One region of the Clostridium moutaii genome, then DNA from elsewhere that is predicted to be linked to it. Evidence: riboswitches for the same ligand, from Rfam matches in the RefSeq annotation. Region 1 holds a riboswitch; the other holds the start of a gene.
The links. A riboswitch is a leader RNA that binds a small molecule or an ion and turns the genes downstream of it on or off. The one in region 1 is predicted to bind FMN.
Positions count from the first base shown of each region.

Region 1 (7,624 bases):
CGGTGTCATAGTGGAAAGACATCCAAAGAAAAACATTCTTCTTATAACTCAGGTGTGTTATATGGTGCAGGCTTTTGCATTGAGTTTTTTTGTATATAATGATGATAGCAAATATTGGATACTTGCAGCGCTGGCTGCTGTAAATGGAATTATAACAAGTTTTGACATGCCTACAAGGCAGTCTTTTTTCATTGAACTTGTGGGAAAAAGTGATTTACCCAATGCAATATCTCTAAATTCCACTATATTTAATATGTCACGTATAATTGGACCTGCAGTAGCAGGAATACTTATGGATGACTTTGGAGTGCTTCAGTGCTTTCTGGTAAATGCTTTTAGCTTCATACCCGTAATATATGGTGTAGTTAAAATAAAGACCAAAGGTAATCCTGTAGTTAAAAATAAAAAATCCAGCCTGTTTAAGGATCTCAAAGACGGCATAATATATACAATGAATAAGAGAATACTTGTATCTACCATGTTTATAATGGCTATAGTATGTACTTTTGCATTTAACAGCAATGTTATTGTGCCTGTTTTTGCAAAAGAAGTTATGAATGGCAGTTCTAAAGTCTATAGTTTATTTCTAAGCCTTATAGGACTAGGATCTCTTTTTGGAGCCATGTTTATGGCAGGGCAAGGCAGAAGAATCAGGAATAAATACTATCTTATTATAGATTCTTTTATAATTGCCATTTTGCAGATAATAACTTTATTTACAAGGAGCTATGTATCTGTAGGTATAATTTTTATACTAATAGGATTTTTTAATCTTATCTTCTTAAACAAGGCCAATACCATACTTCAATTTAATACTGAAGATGAGTATAGAGGAAGGGTAATGAGTATATATTCTCTTTTAAATATAGGAAGCACCCCTCTCGGGAGTGCCTTTGCAGGTATAGTAATGGAAAAATTCGGTGGAAGATTTGGATTTTTCAGCTGCGGTTTAATTATATTTTTAGTTACTATTGGCATAGTGTTTTTTATTGAATCCAGGAAAAATCATCTAAAAACTTCTGCTAATACATAACTTGGATATTATAAGTAGGCTTATGAGGGATAGTATAAATAAATTGCGGCAATACAAAACATAGAAATTATCCTTAAAAGCATAATTCTTGATTTCCTTTGAGACTATGTTAAAACATCTATCGATGGATTGTGTATTTATATACCGATCTTTATCTTCAGGCGTATGGATTTTTGACATATCCTCATCTGACAGGGTTACGGCATCTATATTATAAGTTCTGAAATATTCGTGGTCACTGCAGTTTTCAAAAGTATATTTAAAGTCCACTTTATTTTTGCGGCATAAATTAGCTATTTCATTTATAAAATTCGAGTTTTTTGTATCCCATTTGCCGCCCATTATAGTAAGCGGTATCTTTTTATTGCTTCCTATCATGTCAAAATTTATTACTTTACTTCCTTTTAGATCATTTGAATATTTTTGAACAAATTCTTTTGACCCCAGACATCCAAATTCTTCTGCATTAAAAGATGCAATTATTATATTCCTATCTGGTCTTCCAAGAGAGTTTATATATTTTACAAGTCCAAGTAAAAAGGAAGTACCGGATGCATTGTCCAGTGAACCACTGTATACTTTGCCGGATAAATCAGTACCAAGATGGTCGAAATGTGCAGATAAAACAAGAGGCGGAAGATTTGGTTTTTTCCCTTTTATGTATCCTATTATATTGTATATGGAAGTTGATTTGTTTTCGAAAGGTATAAAACAACTGATTTCACATCCTGAATCCACATATTTTTTTATATCCTGTGCAGTTTGTCTTTTTATCATTATATACATATTCTGGCTGGAGTTTGCAATAAAGGAACTTCTGAAATTCAGATTATCATCCTCTGGATTGTAGAATATAAAATATTTGTTATCCTTATGTATTTGAAAGTTATTCCCTCTTTCCATGAGAATATCAGCTTTTTTAAAAGATATGTTATTATCTTTAAAATTTAACATATCCTCTTTATAATCCACACCGTAGTTATATTGCTTTATTATGAAACCATTTTTATCTAGTACTCTAAGGTAGGGTGTGCCAGCTATTCTTCTGGGATAAAGAACATTGAAACCTTCCAGATAGTTGCTTTTATATGGAGTAAGGTGCTGGCTTTCAAAATAATTTTTTATAAAGTTAACTGCTTCATAGTTTTCCAAAGTTCCGGCAAGCCTGCCTTTAAATGAGTCAGAAGATAAATAGGATATGTTGTCTTTTACCTCATTTGAATTCAGGGGAGTTATAAAATAGCAATATTGAAAACTTAATGAGCAGATTAAGCATGATACAGTCAAAAGTAAATGCAGTATGAAATTTTTCATTATAAATAAACCCCTTCAATTAATGTCTTTATAAATATATTAATTTGCCAAAATGTATATAACTGTTGTAATATATTTTTAGCTATATTATTTCAAACAAAAAGCTATCAGGAGGAAAACATGGATAATATAATAAATACATTGGCTTTAGAGCTGGATGTAAATAAAAAATACATAAATAATGTAATTGAACTTTTAGATTCGGGGAACACTGTACCTTTTATAGCCAGATATAGAAAAGAGCTCACTGGAAGCATGAGTGATGTGATCTTAAGAAAACTTGAAGAAAGACTTACATATCTTAGAAACCTTAAAATCAGGAAGGAAGATATAATAAGGATAATAGGAGAGCAGAATAAACTTACAGAAAATTTAAAAAAATCAATAGAAAAATCCACCACACTTACAGAGGTTGAAGACATATACAGACCTTATAAACCTAAAAAAAGAACTAGAGCTATTATTGCAAAACAAAAGGGACTGGAACCACTTTCAAAAGTCATTTTAAGTGGAGACTTTAAAGAGGATATAAAACAATATGCAAAACAATTTATAAATGAAGAAAAGGGAGTAAAGTCAGCAGATGAGTCACTGGATGGTGCTGTAGATATAATAAGTGAAGTTGTTTCAGACAATGCGCAGTATAGAAAGTGGATAAGGAAATTTGTCCATGACAGCGGCATAATTGAAACTAAAGGTGAAAGTAAGGAACCAACTCCTTATGAAATGTATTATGATTATAGAGAAGCTGTAAAGTCCATTCCTGCCCATAGAATACTTGCAATAAACAGAGGTGAAAAGGAAAAGGTTTTATCGGTAAAAATAACCTGTGATATGGACAATATAATTATCTATCTGAAAAATCAATGCCTAAAAGGCAACAGTACAACTGATACGTATATAGAGAAAAGTGTGGAGGATTCTCTCAAAAGGCTTATTTATCCCTCCATTGAAAGAGAAATAAGATCAGAACTTACAGACAAGGGAGAAGAAGGGGCAATAAAAATATTTAAGGCAAATTTAAAGGCACTTTTAATGCAGCCTCCTATAAAAGGTAAAAATGTACTTGGCTATGATCCTGGTTTTAGAAATGGATGTAAGATTGCGGTATTGGATGATACAGGTAAGCTGCTTGATACTGCTATAGTTTATGCCACTGCACCTCAAAATGACATAGAAGGCTCTATAAGAAAACTTAAAGACTTAGTCTATAAATGTCATGTAGATGTAATATCCCTTGGGAATGGAACTGCCAGCAGGGAATCTGAAGAAGTCATTGGAAGGCTTATAAAAGAAGTAAAAGAAGAGAAAGATAGGGAACTTTATTATGTAATAGTATCTGAAGCAGGAGCCTCTATTTACTCTGCATCCGAACTTGCAGCAAAAGAATATCCAGACATAAACGTATCTTTAAGAGGGGCCATATCCATAGGCAGAAGGCTTCAAGATCCACTGGCAGAACTTGTGAAGATAGATCCTAAATCCATAGGGGTAGGACAGTACCAGCACGATGTCACTCCTAAAAAATTGGATGAATCCTTAAAGGGTGTAGTAGAAGACTGTGTAAACAGTGTAGGAGTGGATTTGAATATAGCAACACCGGCTCTTTTATCTTATATATCAGGAATAAATTCAACTATAGCAGCTAATATTGTGGCTTATAGAGAAGAAAATGGTAAATTTAAAAACAGGAAAGAGCTTTTAAAGGTGAAAAGGCTTGGAGACAAGGCATTCGAGCAATGTGCCGGTTTTTTGAGGGTAATGGAAAGCAGTGATCCTTTAGACAACACATCGGTGCATCCAGAATCCTATAATGCAGCAAGAGGGCTCTTAGAGACTATTGGTTATACCGCAGAAGATCTTAAAAATTCAGGTATTTCCCATATAGATGACCGAGTTGAGAAAGTGGGAATAGGAACTCTTTCTGAAAAGCTGCAGGTAGGTGTACCTACCTTGGAAGATATAATAAAAGAGATAAAAAAACCAGGGAGAGATCCAAGAGAGGAACTTCCAAAACCAGTGCTTAAAACTGGTATTATAGATCTTAACCAGCTGAAACCTGGAATGGTGCTTACAGGTACAGTTAGAAATGTAGCTGATTTTGGTGCCTTTGTGGATATTGGAGTACATCAGGATGGCCTGGTGCATATAAGTCAGCTTTCTGATAAATTTGTAAAACATCCACTTGATGTAGTACAGGTTGGAGACGTTGTGAAGGTAACCGTACTTGATGTTGATGAAAAGAGAAAGAGGATTTCTCTCAGCATGAAATAAATGGAACAAAGGTTAAGTATACCATAGAGAAAAATAGGATTTAGTGCATTTTAAACACTAAATCCTTTAATAAATATAATCTTTCCTAATGAAGGGACTTTTCAAAAACCTCTTTTATGATTTCCTTTGATGGAACTCCCTCATGAATTTTAGTATTTCCCACAAAATATGTAGGTACATAATAATAGTCATATTTTTTAGCTATTTCAGGCTGTTTTTCTTCATCAATTATTTTTACATCTACATTTTTATATTCGGGAGTTTTGCTCTGAAGCTCATTCATCCATGAAAGTGCCTGTTTGCAATAAGGACACCAGCTTGTAACAAACATGTGTACAGGTTTCATATTATCATCACCCAACTTTATATATTTTTATAGTATTATTTGCATTTTACAATTTAATTATATACCAATAGACTATATTTTTCATAATGTGATCTAAAAAAACGTATTGCAATATATAGATAAAAGTATTATAATGAACTTGAAAATTTAAAAGATAATCTTCAGGGCGGGGTGTGATTCCCCACCGGCGGTATAGCCCGCGAGCCACAAGTGGTATGATTCGGTGAAATTCCGAGGCCGACAGTAAAGTCTGGATGAAAGAAGTGAAAATATAATGTTTATTAGCCCTGATATTCTATTTATCAGGTTTTTTTATTATGTTTATTTACCTGGTAGATTATACTCAATGTTTTAGGAGGGTGTTAACGATGAAAGGTAACAAATTAAATAGGTTGATAAAGGTGTCATTATTAGGGGTAGTAGGGTTTCTGCTTATGTTTATAGAGTTTGCGATTCCAATATTTCCATCCTTTTTGAAAATTGATATAAGTGACCTGCCAGCTTTAATGGGGACTTTTGCACTGGGACCAGGGGCTGGAATTGCTATAGAATTTTTGAAGAACATACTTCATGGAATATTTGATGGAAAGACTGCCTTCATAGGAGAAGTTGCCAACTTTGCAGTAGGATCGGTTTTAGTTTTTACAGCAGGGTATATATACAGTAAAAAGAAGACTAAAAAGTCAGCTATGATCAGCCTGGGAGTTGGAACCATCACCATGTCGGTAGCTGCCGCACTATTAAATTATTTTATATTGCTTCCTCTTTATGAAAAAGTACTTAATTTCCCTATAAGTGCAATGGTAGCAGTAGCAGGAAAGATAAATGGAAGTATAACGGATTTAAATACATTGGTACTATTTGCTATTATTCCATTTAATCTGTTAAAGGGAATAGCTCTTACGGCCTTGACACTTGTCCTTTATAAAAGTGTATCTCCAATATTGAAGCAGGAGCAGATAAAGGATGGGAAACTGGCAGAAAATAAAAATTAACGGGTATAATAATTAATAATAAGAAGATCCGGGATATTCCCGGATTTTTTTATTTATGAAATAAGGATTTTGAACGATAAATTATATATAGATTAAAGGGAAGATTTTTATAGTAAATTATAAAGGGTGATGAATTTGGCAGGAATATGGAATATAAACAGTACCTATAATGTGAACAACAGAAAGATATCCACAAAACTGTCTTTTGAAATAGGAGAGAAATTTTCTGCTAGAGTTGTACAACTGAATAAGTCCACAGGTGAAATACTTTTAAAACTCTTAGATGGCTGGCAGTTTTCTGGGGAAATAGAAAATTTTCAAAATGTATTGGAAAACCAACTGATAAGATTAGAAGTAGAAGGATTTGAAAATGGAAAACTTAAATTGAGAATTGTTAACCCAGAACAAGATCATAATAATGGTGACAAGGATCCCATTAGCCTCTTTATTAAAGAAAATGATTATAATCTCAGTAATGAAGATTATGAACTCATAGATAAAATGGTCAAGCGTGATATACCACTTACAAAAAATAATATTTCAAATATAAAAAGTACATTGGATTTTATAAATAAAATAAAGCAGAACCCAGAGGAAGAAGATGTATTTATACAGAAGTATTTACTTAGTAAAAATATATCACTTAACGATCAGAAGGGTAGCTCTATAAGCACTACCCTTAAAAATTTTTTTAACCAGTTAAAAAGTATGAGTAGAGATGATTTACTGACTTTTTTGGAAAATAATATGGAATTAAGTGAAAATAATATAAAAAGTTTTAACAGTGTATTTAAAAATCAGGGAACTATATATAATGAGATTAAAAACCTAGGACAGCTTCTACCAAAGCAAATTGTCCAGCAAAATAAGTGGGAAAATGTTCAATTGCAGAATAAAGTTGAAGATGTCTTAAATAGTTTAAAAGATAATAATATGGATAGTACTAATAAAAACGGTGTGAATGTTAATAAAAACCAATCAATCATGCAGCAAAGCGGAGGAAATAATGGCAGTGTGAAAATGGATACTTTGAAAACCATGGCAGATAATCAAAAACTTTATGCTGAGGAAGACTTAAATGGTGCTGAAACTTTAAAAGGTGGGGAAGCCTTAAAAAGTGGTGAGGTGACCTTAAAAGGAGAAAGCAGTATAAAAAATAAACCCATTGAAACCGGCAATGAGACACAGATATATAAAAACATATCAGCAGATAACAAGCAAGAAAATATGGGTAAAGATCATTTAGGCAGCATTTTGACTTCTCTTGTAAGAGACAAGATCATGCCTCATATTTCTCATGGTAACAGCATGATAAAACAAGATGATATAGAGCAAATTGAAAAACAGATAAAAGCTCAGATAGACATAAAAACCGATGATATGAAAGATATTATAAAGGGAATCTTAGATCAGAAAAATAGCGGTAAAGGTGATACCAATGAAAATATAGTCCGCATATTAAACAATAATATAAATGATTTTAAAATATTTAACACTATTTCCAATTCATATTATTATATGGATTTGCCTATTAACTTGAATCATAAGGATTATCAATGCAAGCTTATGATTAAAGATGAAAGAAAAAAAGGCAAAAAAATAGACTCCACAAATGTTAAAATAGCTGCTTCCATAAATACTGAAAATATGGGCGTAGTAGAT
Region 1 covers NZ_JBGEWD010000002.1:157,455-165,078, reverse strand. Annotated here, with positions in the region: gene AB8U03_RS03495 (MFS transporter) at 1-1,033, shown strand, start outside; gene AB8U03_RS03490 (M28 family metallopeptidase) at 1,010-2,347, opposite strand; gene AB8U03_RS03485 (Tex family protein) at 2,468-4,621, shown strand; gene AB8U03_RS03480 (glutaredoxin family protein) at 4,707-4,967, opposite strand; FMN riboswitch at 5,121-5,237, shown strand; gene AB8U03_RS03475 (ECF transporter S component) at 5,336-5,962, shown strand; gene AB8U03_RS03470 (hypothetical protein) at 6,092-7,624, shown strand, end outside.

Region 2 (7,624 bases), on a different contig from region 1:
CACTGGTAGCCATGTCCATTAGAAATGGGTAGGGTTCAGCTGGCATGGATAGGGCAATAGGGTTCGTGCCAAGCATAGCTTCCTTACCAAAAGTAGGAACTATAACAGCTGGGGAATTAGTCATGGATATTCCCATAAGCCCTGCTTCTTCTGCCATTTTGGCATAATATCCTGCAATACCGTAATGATTGGAGTTCCTTACGGAAACCATACCAATTCCAGAAGCTCTAGCTTTTTGTATAGCAAGGTTCATGGCCCTTTTACCTGTCAACTGTCCCATTCCTGCCTGGCCGTCTATAACCGCCGATATGGGCGTTTCTTTTATGATTTTTGGGCTGGAGTCTACTATTATTAATCCTTGCTTTATTTCACTGTAATATTTCACTAACCTTTGGATGCCATGAGATTCAATACCAAATAAATCCGATAATAGCAATACGTCTGTAATAGTTTTGCTATCCTCCTGACTGAATCCAAATTTTTCAAAGACAATATGGCATAGCTTTTTCAATCCTTCATATTTAACTTTTGAATATGACATTTTTAGCCTCCTATAATAATGTATTAAAAATCATATACATGTATTAAAGTGTTAGTATATAATTACATATTATAATAATATATTTTGCTGTTTAATTCCAGTGAATTTTAGATAGGAATAATATTTTTTAAATTATTGAGGTGAAATATTATGAATACCTGCAATATTATGTGCTTTCTTGATAATGACAATATTTTGAGGCATATTGAATTTAAAGGCCTGATGAAAAAAAATGAGAAATTGCAGATTTTAAAAGAGTATTTAACATAATTAGAGGTAAGTCAGGATACATTCGTGCCTTTGCAAAAATAGGGAAACAGTATGCTTTTATGCCCACTGCTCCCTATGTATTTCTGGATGAAAACAAATTTAATTCATGCTTTTTATTAAATTGACCATTTCGATAGCTGACAGTGCACAATCATAACCTTTATTGCCTGCTTTTGTACCGGCTCTTTCAATTGCCTGCTCGATATTTTCTGTTGTGAGCACACCAAAAATAACAGGAATGCCAGAGTTTAACGAAACCTGTGCGATACCTTTGGATACTTCATTGCATACATAATCATAATGTGATGTAGCTCCCCTTATTACTGCTCCCAGGCAAATAACTGCATCGTATTTACCTGACGCTGCCATTTTCGATGCAATTATAGGAATTTCAAATGCTCCAGGAACCCATGCCACTTCAATATCATCTTCATTTACGTTGTGCCTTTTAAGTCCATCTAATGCCCCATCCAGCAGCTTTGAAACGATGAATTCATTAAACCTTGCGGCAGCAATGCCAATTTTAATGTCTCTTGATACTAAATTTCCTTCATAAACTTTCATTTACTCGTTCTCCTTTAACATATTAATAATTTAAAATATGACCCATTTTTTTCTGTTTCGTTTTCAGATAAAAAGTATCGTATTGAGATGCTCTCATCTGAATTGGTACTCTTTTAACAATATTTATACCATAGGCAGACAACTGCTTTATTTTATCAGGGTTATTTGTCATTAACCGTATTTGGTTTACCCCCAAATCTTTCAGAATTTGTGCAGCAATATAATAATCTCTTAGATCTTCCTCAAAGCCAAGGGCAATATTTGCCTGAACAGTGTCTAAACCTGTATCCTGCAATGCATAAGCTTTCAATTTGTTGATTAGCCCAATGCCACGTCCCTCCTGGCTCATGTATAAAAGTATGCCCCTTCCTTCTTCTTCAATTTGAGTCATGGCCTTTGCATATTGCTGACCACAATCACAACGAACTGATCCAAAGGTGTCTCCGGTTAAACATTCAGAATGTACTCTGCATAAAACTGATCTGCCGTCTGAAATATCACCCTTCACAAGTGCAACATGGTGCTCTCCGTTAATTTTGTTGATATATCCATAAGCTGTGAATTCACCGTATTTTGTAGGCATTTTTGTATTTACCACTTGTTCGACAAACTTTTCTTTTTGCTTTCTGTAATACTGCAGGTCCTTAATTGTAATAAATTTTAAATCATGTTTTTTAGCAAATTCAATTAGGTCGTCAGTTCTCATCATGGTGCCGTCGTCTTTCATTATTTCGCAGCAAAGTCCACACTCTTTAAGTTTTGCCAATTTCATCAAATCAACAGTAGCTTCCGTATGGCCATTACGTTCTAGAACACCATAGTCTTTGGCAAGCAGCGGAAACATATGTCCCGGCCTGCGAAAATCTTCTGGCCTGGAATTATCTTCTACACATTTTAAAGCGGTTATGGAGCGCTCTGCTGCTGAGACTCCTGTGGTTGTAGTTATATGGTCAATGGATACAGTAAAAGCTGTTTCATGATTATCTGTATTGTTTGAGACCATTTGTGGAAGGTTTAATCTGGAAACCAGTTTACTGCTCATAGGCATACAGATAAGGCCTTTTGCATATGTTGCCATAAAATTTACATTTTCTTGTGTGGCAAACTCTGCGGCACAAATTAAATCTCCTTCATTTTCCCTGTCCTCATCGTCGGTGACTACTATAATCCTTCCCTGTCTAAGATCCTCTAAAGCTTCTTTAATTGTATTAAATTGAAACATAGTATTATCTCCTTTAAAATATTAAAATCCATTCTTCAACAAAAAATTCATGGTAATGTTACCTGGGTCAGTTTGTTCTGATTTGTCAATGGCTAAAAATTTTTCTATATATTTGCCTATAATATCAACCTCTAGATTCACAGTTTCTCCAATGCTTTTTTCCATGAAAGTAGTAGAATTTACTGTATGTGGTATGATTGATACTTGAAAACTATTTGTATCTGTTTTTACAACGGTTAAACTGATTCCGTCTATTGTAACAGAGCCTTTTTCCACAATATATTTCATTATATTTTTGGAAGTGGTTACTGTAACCCAAACAGCATTGTCATCTTGCCTTAAGTTGCTTATAATCCCTGTCCCATCTATATGTCCAGATACAATGTGACCGCCGAAACGTCCATTTATTGACATTGCCCTCTCAAGATTTACATTGGTTCCAGATTTTAAGGATCCTAATGAACTTCTATTTAAAGTTTCGCTCATTACATCTGCAGTAAAAATTTTGTTTTGAAAACTGCACACCGTAAGACATACTCCATTTACCGCAATACTGTCACCTTTTTTTAAATCATTAAATATATTGTCTCCTCGTATGTATAATCTTGAGGATCTTTGACCCTTTTGAACAGAAACAACTTTTCCTATTTCCTCTATAATCCCTGTAAACATTTATTCACCTCCTTTTACATGAAACTCCAATAAAATATCTTCACCTATAACAGTAATTTTTTTGTTATCAAGTCCAAAAGCGTCTTTGAGTCTGTGGATACCAATGCCACCCACAGGTGTTTTTGCCTGTGAACCTCCCAATATTTTAGGGGAAACATATGCCTGCACTTTATTTACAATGCCGCTGCTTAAAGCACTGTAATTTAGTGTAGAACCTCCTTCAAGTAATATGCTGTCTATATTTTCTCTGCCAAGCTTTATCATTAATGCATTTAAATCCAAATGCTTGTCTTTTTTAGGTGTTTTTATGATAAAACAGCCGCTGTCAATAAGCCGTTGTATCTTCCACGTATCTTCTGAATCAGTGGCAACATATGTTTGAAATTCTTTTGCCGTTTGAATAATTTTTGATGATGACGGTATTCTCAAATTAGTATCACATATGATGCGCTTTGGATTTTTCCCATGAGGCAGCCTGCAAGTAAGTAATGGATCATCTGCAATGACCGTATTAATTCCAACCATAATGGCCGAATATGTGTGCCTTGACATATGAACATGTTCTCTGGCTGCTTCTCCTGTAATCCATTTGGATTCTCCTGTACAGGTAGCAATTTTCCCGTCCAAAGTCATGGCATATTTCATTACAACGAAGGGAGTTTTTGTTTTGATATAGTGGAAGAATACTTGGTTTAATTCCATACATTCATTCTGAAGAATACCCGTTTTTATTTTGATGCCGTGTTTTTTTAAAATGTCAATCCCTTTACCGCTAACTAAGGCATTGGGGTCCTTTGTACCTATTATTACCCTGCTGATTTCATTTTGAATAATGGCTTCAGTGCAAGGGGGCGTTCTTCCCCAGTGACAGCATGGCTCCAGGGTAACATACATGGTTGAACCCTTTGGTGATTTTGTACAGGATGCAATAGCATTTCTTTCTGCATGGAGCTCACCGCATTTTTTATGATAACCAGTGCCGATTATTTCGTTATTTTTTACGATGACAGCACCTACCATTGGGTTGGGGCTTACCCATCCACGGCCTTTTTTAGCTAATTCTATTGCAATTTTCATGTAGTTTTCGTCCGTCACATATAACAGCTCCTTTTTGAAATAAAATAACGCCTTGAATATATTCAAGGCGTTTTAAAATAAAAGAGATATGTAGGTACATAATAAACTGGAATGATATACGCTGAAATAACAATGGGCTCTGAAATGAAAACATTTCAGAGCCCGAAATCACCAGTATATATACATACTATAAATATGCGAATACATAATAATCTTCTTTCATCCAGACTGTACTGTCGGCTTCGGAATTTCACCGAAATCATGCCTTGCGGCTCGTGGGCTATACCACCGGTAGGGAACTTCACCCTGCCCTGAAGACTGATATTTAATTTTTTAAATTATAGCATTTGACAAGTGAATTGTCAAATGCTAAACAATTTGCAGTTTATGTAATTTTACAACCACAAATCATATTTCACAATTGTTATATTTATTTGTATATTCTTTAATGTTTTGTTACAATAAAATTGTTCAGGACAAAGTTGGTGAGACATGGGGGAATATATTTTATTTTACTATTTGTATTTATAAAATAGAAAATAATGGGGGTAAAAATTGTGAATAAAATATTGAAAATAGGTAAAAAAAATTTTGAAATTGGTAGAAGAACTTATATTATGGGTATACTCAACGTTACACCAGATTCCTTTTCTGATGGAGGGAAGTTTAATAATTTAGAACTGGCAGTAGAGCATGCTAAAAAGATGGAAGCGGAAGGTGCAGATATAATAGATGTAGGTGGAGAATCCACAAGACCAAGTTATGAACCCCTAGGGCAGCAGGAAGAATTGGAAAGAGTTATTCCTGTAATAGGGACATTGACAAAATATATAAATGTACCAATTTCCATAGATACATATAAAGGAAAGGTAGCAGAAGAGGCAATAAAAGCTGGAGCATCTTTAATAAATGATGTATGGGGATTCAAAAGAGATCCATATATGGCTGAAGTGGCAGCTCATTATAAAGTGCCCTGTTGTCTGATGCATAATAGAAATAACACGGACTATAAGAATTTAATGGAAGACATATTAGATGATTTAACAGAAAGTATAAATATAGCTTTAAAAGCTGGAGTGAATTCAGAAAATATAATAGTAGATCCAGGTATAGGATTTGCAAAAAATTATGAACAGAATTTAAATGTCATGAATAATTTGGAGCAGCTTTCCAAGCTTGGATATCCAGTACTTTTGGGAGCTTCTAGAAAGTCAATGATAGGAAACACATTAAAGCTCTCAACGGAAGAAAGGCTGGAGGGCACTATAGCCACAACAGTAATAGGAATAATGAAAAAATGTGATTTCGTAAGAGTTCACGATGTGAAAGAAAATAAAAGGGCATCGTTGATGGCAGATGCCATATTGAGAAGATAATTGTATGGAAACTGTATTGTAATCTATTTTAGGTATTGTAGGGAGGGGAGTATTGAGTATTTATTACTCAGTATCTTATTATGATGGATGATAATAAAATTAAAAAAGCAGTAAAAATGATTATTGAAGCCATAGGGGAAGACCCTGAAAGAGAAGGGCTCCTTGAGACACCAGATAGAATTGCTAGAATGTACAAGGAAATATTTTCTGGATTAGGGCAAAGTCCTGAAAAGCATTTAAAAAAGGTATTTACGGTGGACAGTGATGATATAGTATTGGAAAAGGATATTGTATTTTATTCCACATGCGAGCATCATCTTATGCCTTTTTATGGTAAAGCTCATATAGCCTATATTCCCAATGGTAAAGTTGTTGGTTTAAGTAAATTAGCTAGAACTGTGGAAGTTTTTGCAAAAAGACTCCAACTTCAGGAAAGAATGACCATTCAAATTGCAGATTCAATAATGAAATATTTAAATGCAAAGGGAGTTATGGTTGTTATAGAAGCAGAACATATGTGCATGACTATGAGAGGAATAAAGAAACCTGGCAGTAAGACTATCACAGTTGCCACTAGAGGCAGATTTAAAGATGAACTTAAATTTAGAAGTGAAGTATATAAAATGATTAAAATGGAATAGAAAGTGGTGCTGTTTTTGAAAAAAATAAATGCCATTTTAAATAATAACAGATTTCGTGAATATTTAAATGAAATAAATAAGCTTGAAAAGCAGAGAGAGTTCTGCAAACACGATATTTCTCATCTGTTGGATGTAGCTAGAATTGCGTATATAATCACACTGGAGAAAGATGTTGATGAAAAAAAAGAAGTTATATATGCAGCTGCTCTTTTGCATGATATAGGAAAGGGGATACAGTATGAAAAAGGTATACCTCATGAGTTGGCAAGTGCTAAATTAGCAGCGGATATTTTAGAAGAATGTGGATTTAGCGGAGATGAGAAAAATAGAATAATAGATATAATATTGAATCATAGAAAAAAGGATCCTGATAATTTATTAAATAGTATATTTTATTCAAGTGATAAGTTTTCTAGAAATTGTTTTATATGCAGAGCTTTTTCTGAATGTAATTGGCCAGATGAAAAGAAAAATTTTATTATTAAATACTAATGGTTTTAAATGATGCGGGAGATGTTTGTAATGGATGTAATGTACATAAAGGATTTGGAAGTGTATGCATATCATGGAGTAAATCAGGCTGAAAAGGATATGGGGCAGAGATTCCTCATATCTTTAAAGATTTTTATGGATTTGAGTGAAGCGGCAAAGGAGGATGATTTGAATAAGACTTTAAATTATGCCGATTTATGCTGTCAAATAGAAGATGAATTTAAAAGGGAAAAATACAATCTTATTGAAAGAGCAGCGGAATCTTTAGCAAGTTTCATATTAAAAAAATACGAAATAGTAAATAGGGTAATAGTTAAGGTAAAAAAACCATGGGCCCCTATAGGAAAATCACTAAAATGGGCAGGAGTGGAAATAGACAGGTGCTGGCATAAAGCATATGTTGCCGTGGGTTCAAATGTAGGTAATAGGGAAGAAAATATAAAAAATGCTATGGATATAATAAATTCTTCAGCTTGCAATAAGGTGATAAAAATATCTAGATTGTATAATACTAAACCTGTAGGATACTTAGATCAGGATGATTTTTTAAATGGAGCTCTGGAAATAAAAACTTTAATGAATCCTGAAACATTAATGGACTTTCTATTAGAAATAGAAAACAAGTTAAAGCGTAAAAGAACAATAAAATGGGGACCGAGAACTATGGATTTAGATATAATTTTATATGATGATCTGATATTATCTCAGGAACGCATTGTGGTACCACATCCTAGAATGCAGGAAAGGCTATTTGTGTTAAAACCACTAT
Region 2 covers NZ_JBGEWD010000008.1:174,279-181,902, forward strand. Annotated here, with positions in the region: gene AB8U03_RS10230 (Ldh family oxidoreductase) at 1-541, opposite strand, end outside; gene ribH (6,7-dimethyl-8-ribityllumazine synthase) at 911-1,375, opposite strand; gene AB8U03_RS10240 (bifunctional 3,4-dihydroxy-2-butanone-4-phosphate synthase/GTP cyclohydrolase II) at 1,398-2,597, opposite strand; gene AB8U03_RS10245 (riboflavin synthase) at 2,619-3,269, opposite strand; gene ribD (bifunctional diaminohydroxyphosphoribosylaminopyrimidine deaminase/5-amino-6-(5-phosphoribosylamino)uracil reductase RibD) at 3,270-4,364, opposite strand; FMN riboswitch at 4,554-4,669, opposite strand; gene folP (dihydropteroate synthase) at 4,916-5,722, shown strand; gene folE (GTP cyclohydrolase I FolE) at 5,806-6,363, shown strand; gene AB8U03_RS10265 (HD domain-containing protein) at 6,370-6,855, shown strand; gene folK (2-amino-4-hydroxy-6-hydroxymethyldihydropteridine diphosphokinase) at 6,886-7,624, shown strand, end outside.
Region 2: another riboswitch for FMN. It lies ahead of ribD (bifunctional diaminohydroxyphosphoribosylaminopyrimidine deaminase/5-amino-6-(5-phosphoribosylamino)uracil reductase RibD); the one in region 1 lies ahead of AB8U03_RS03475 (ECF transporter S component).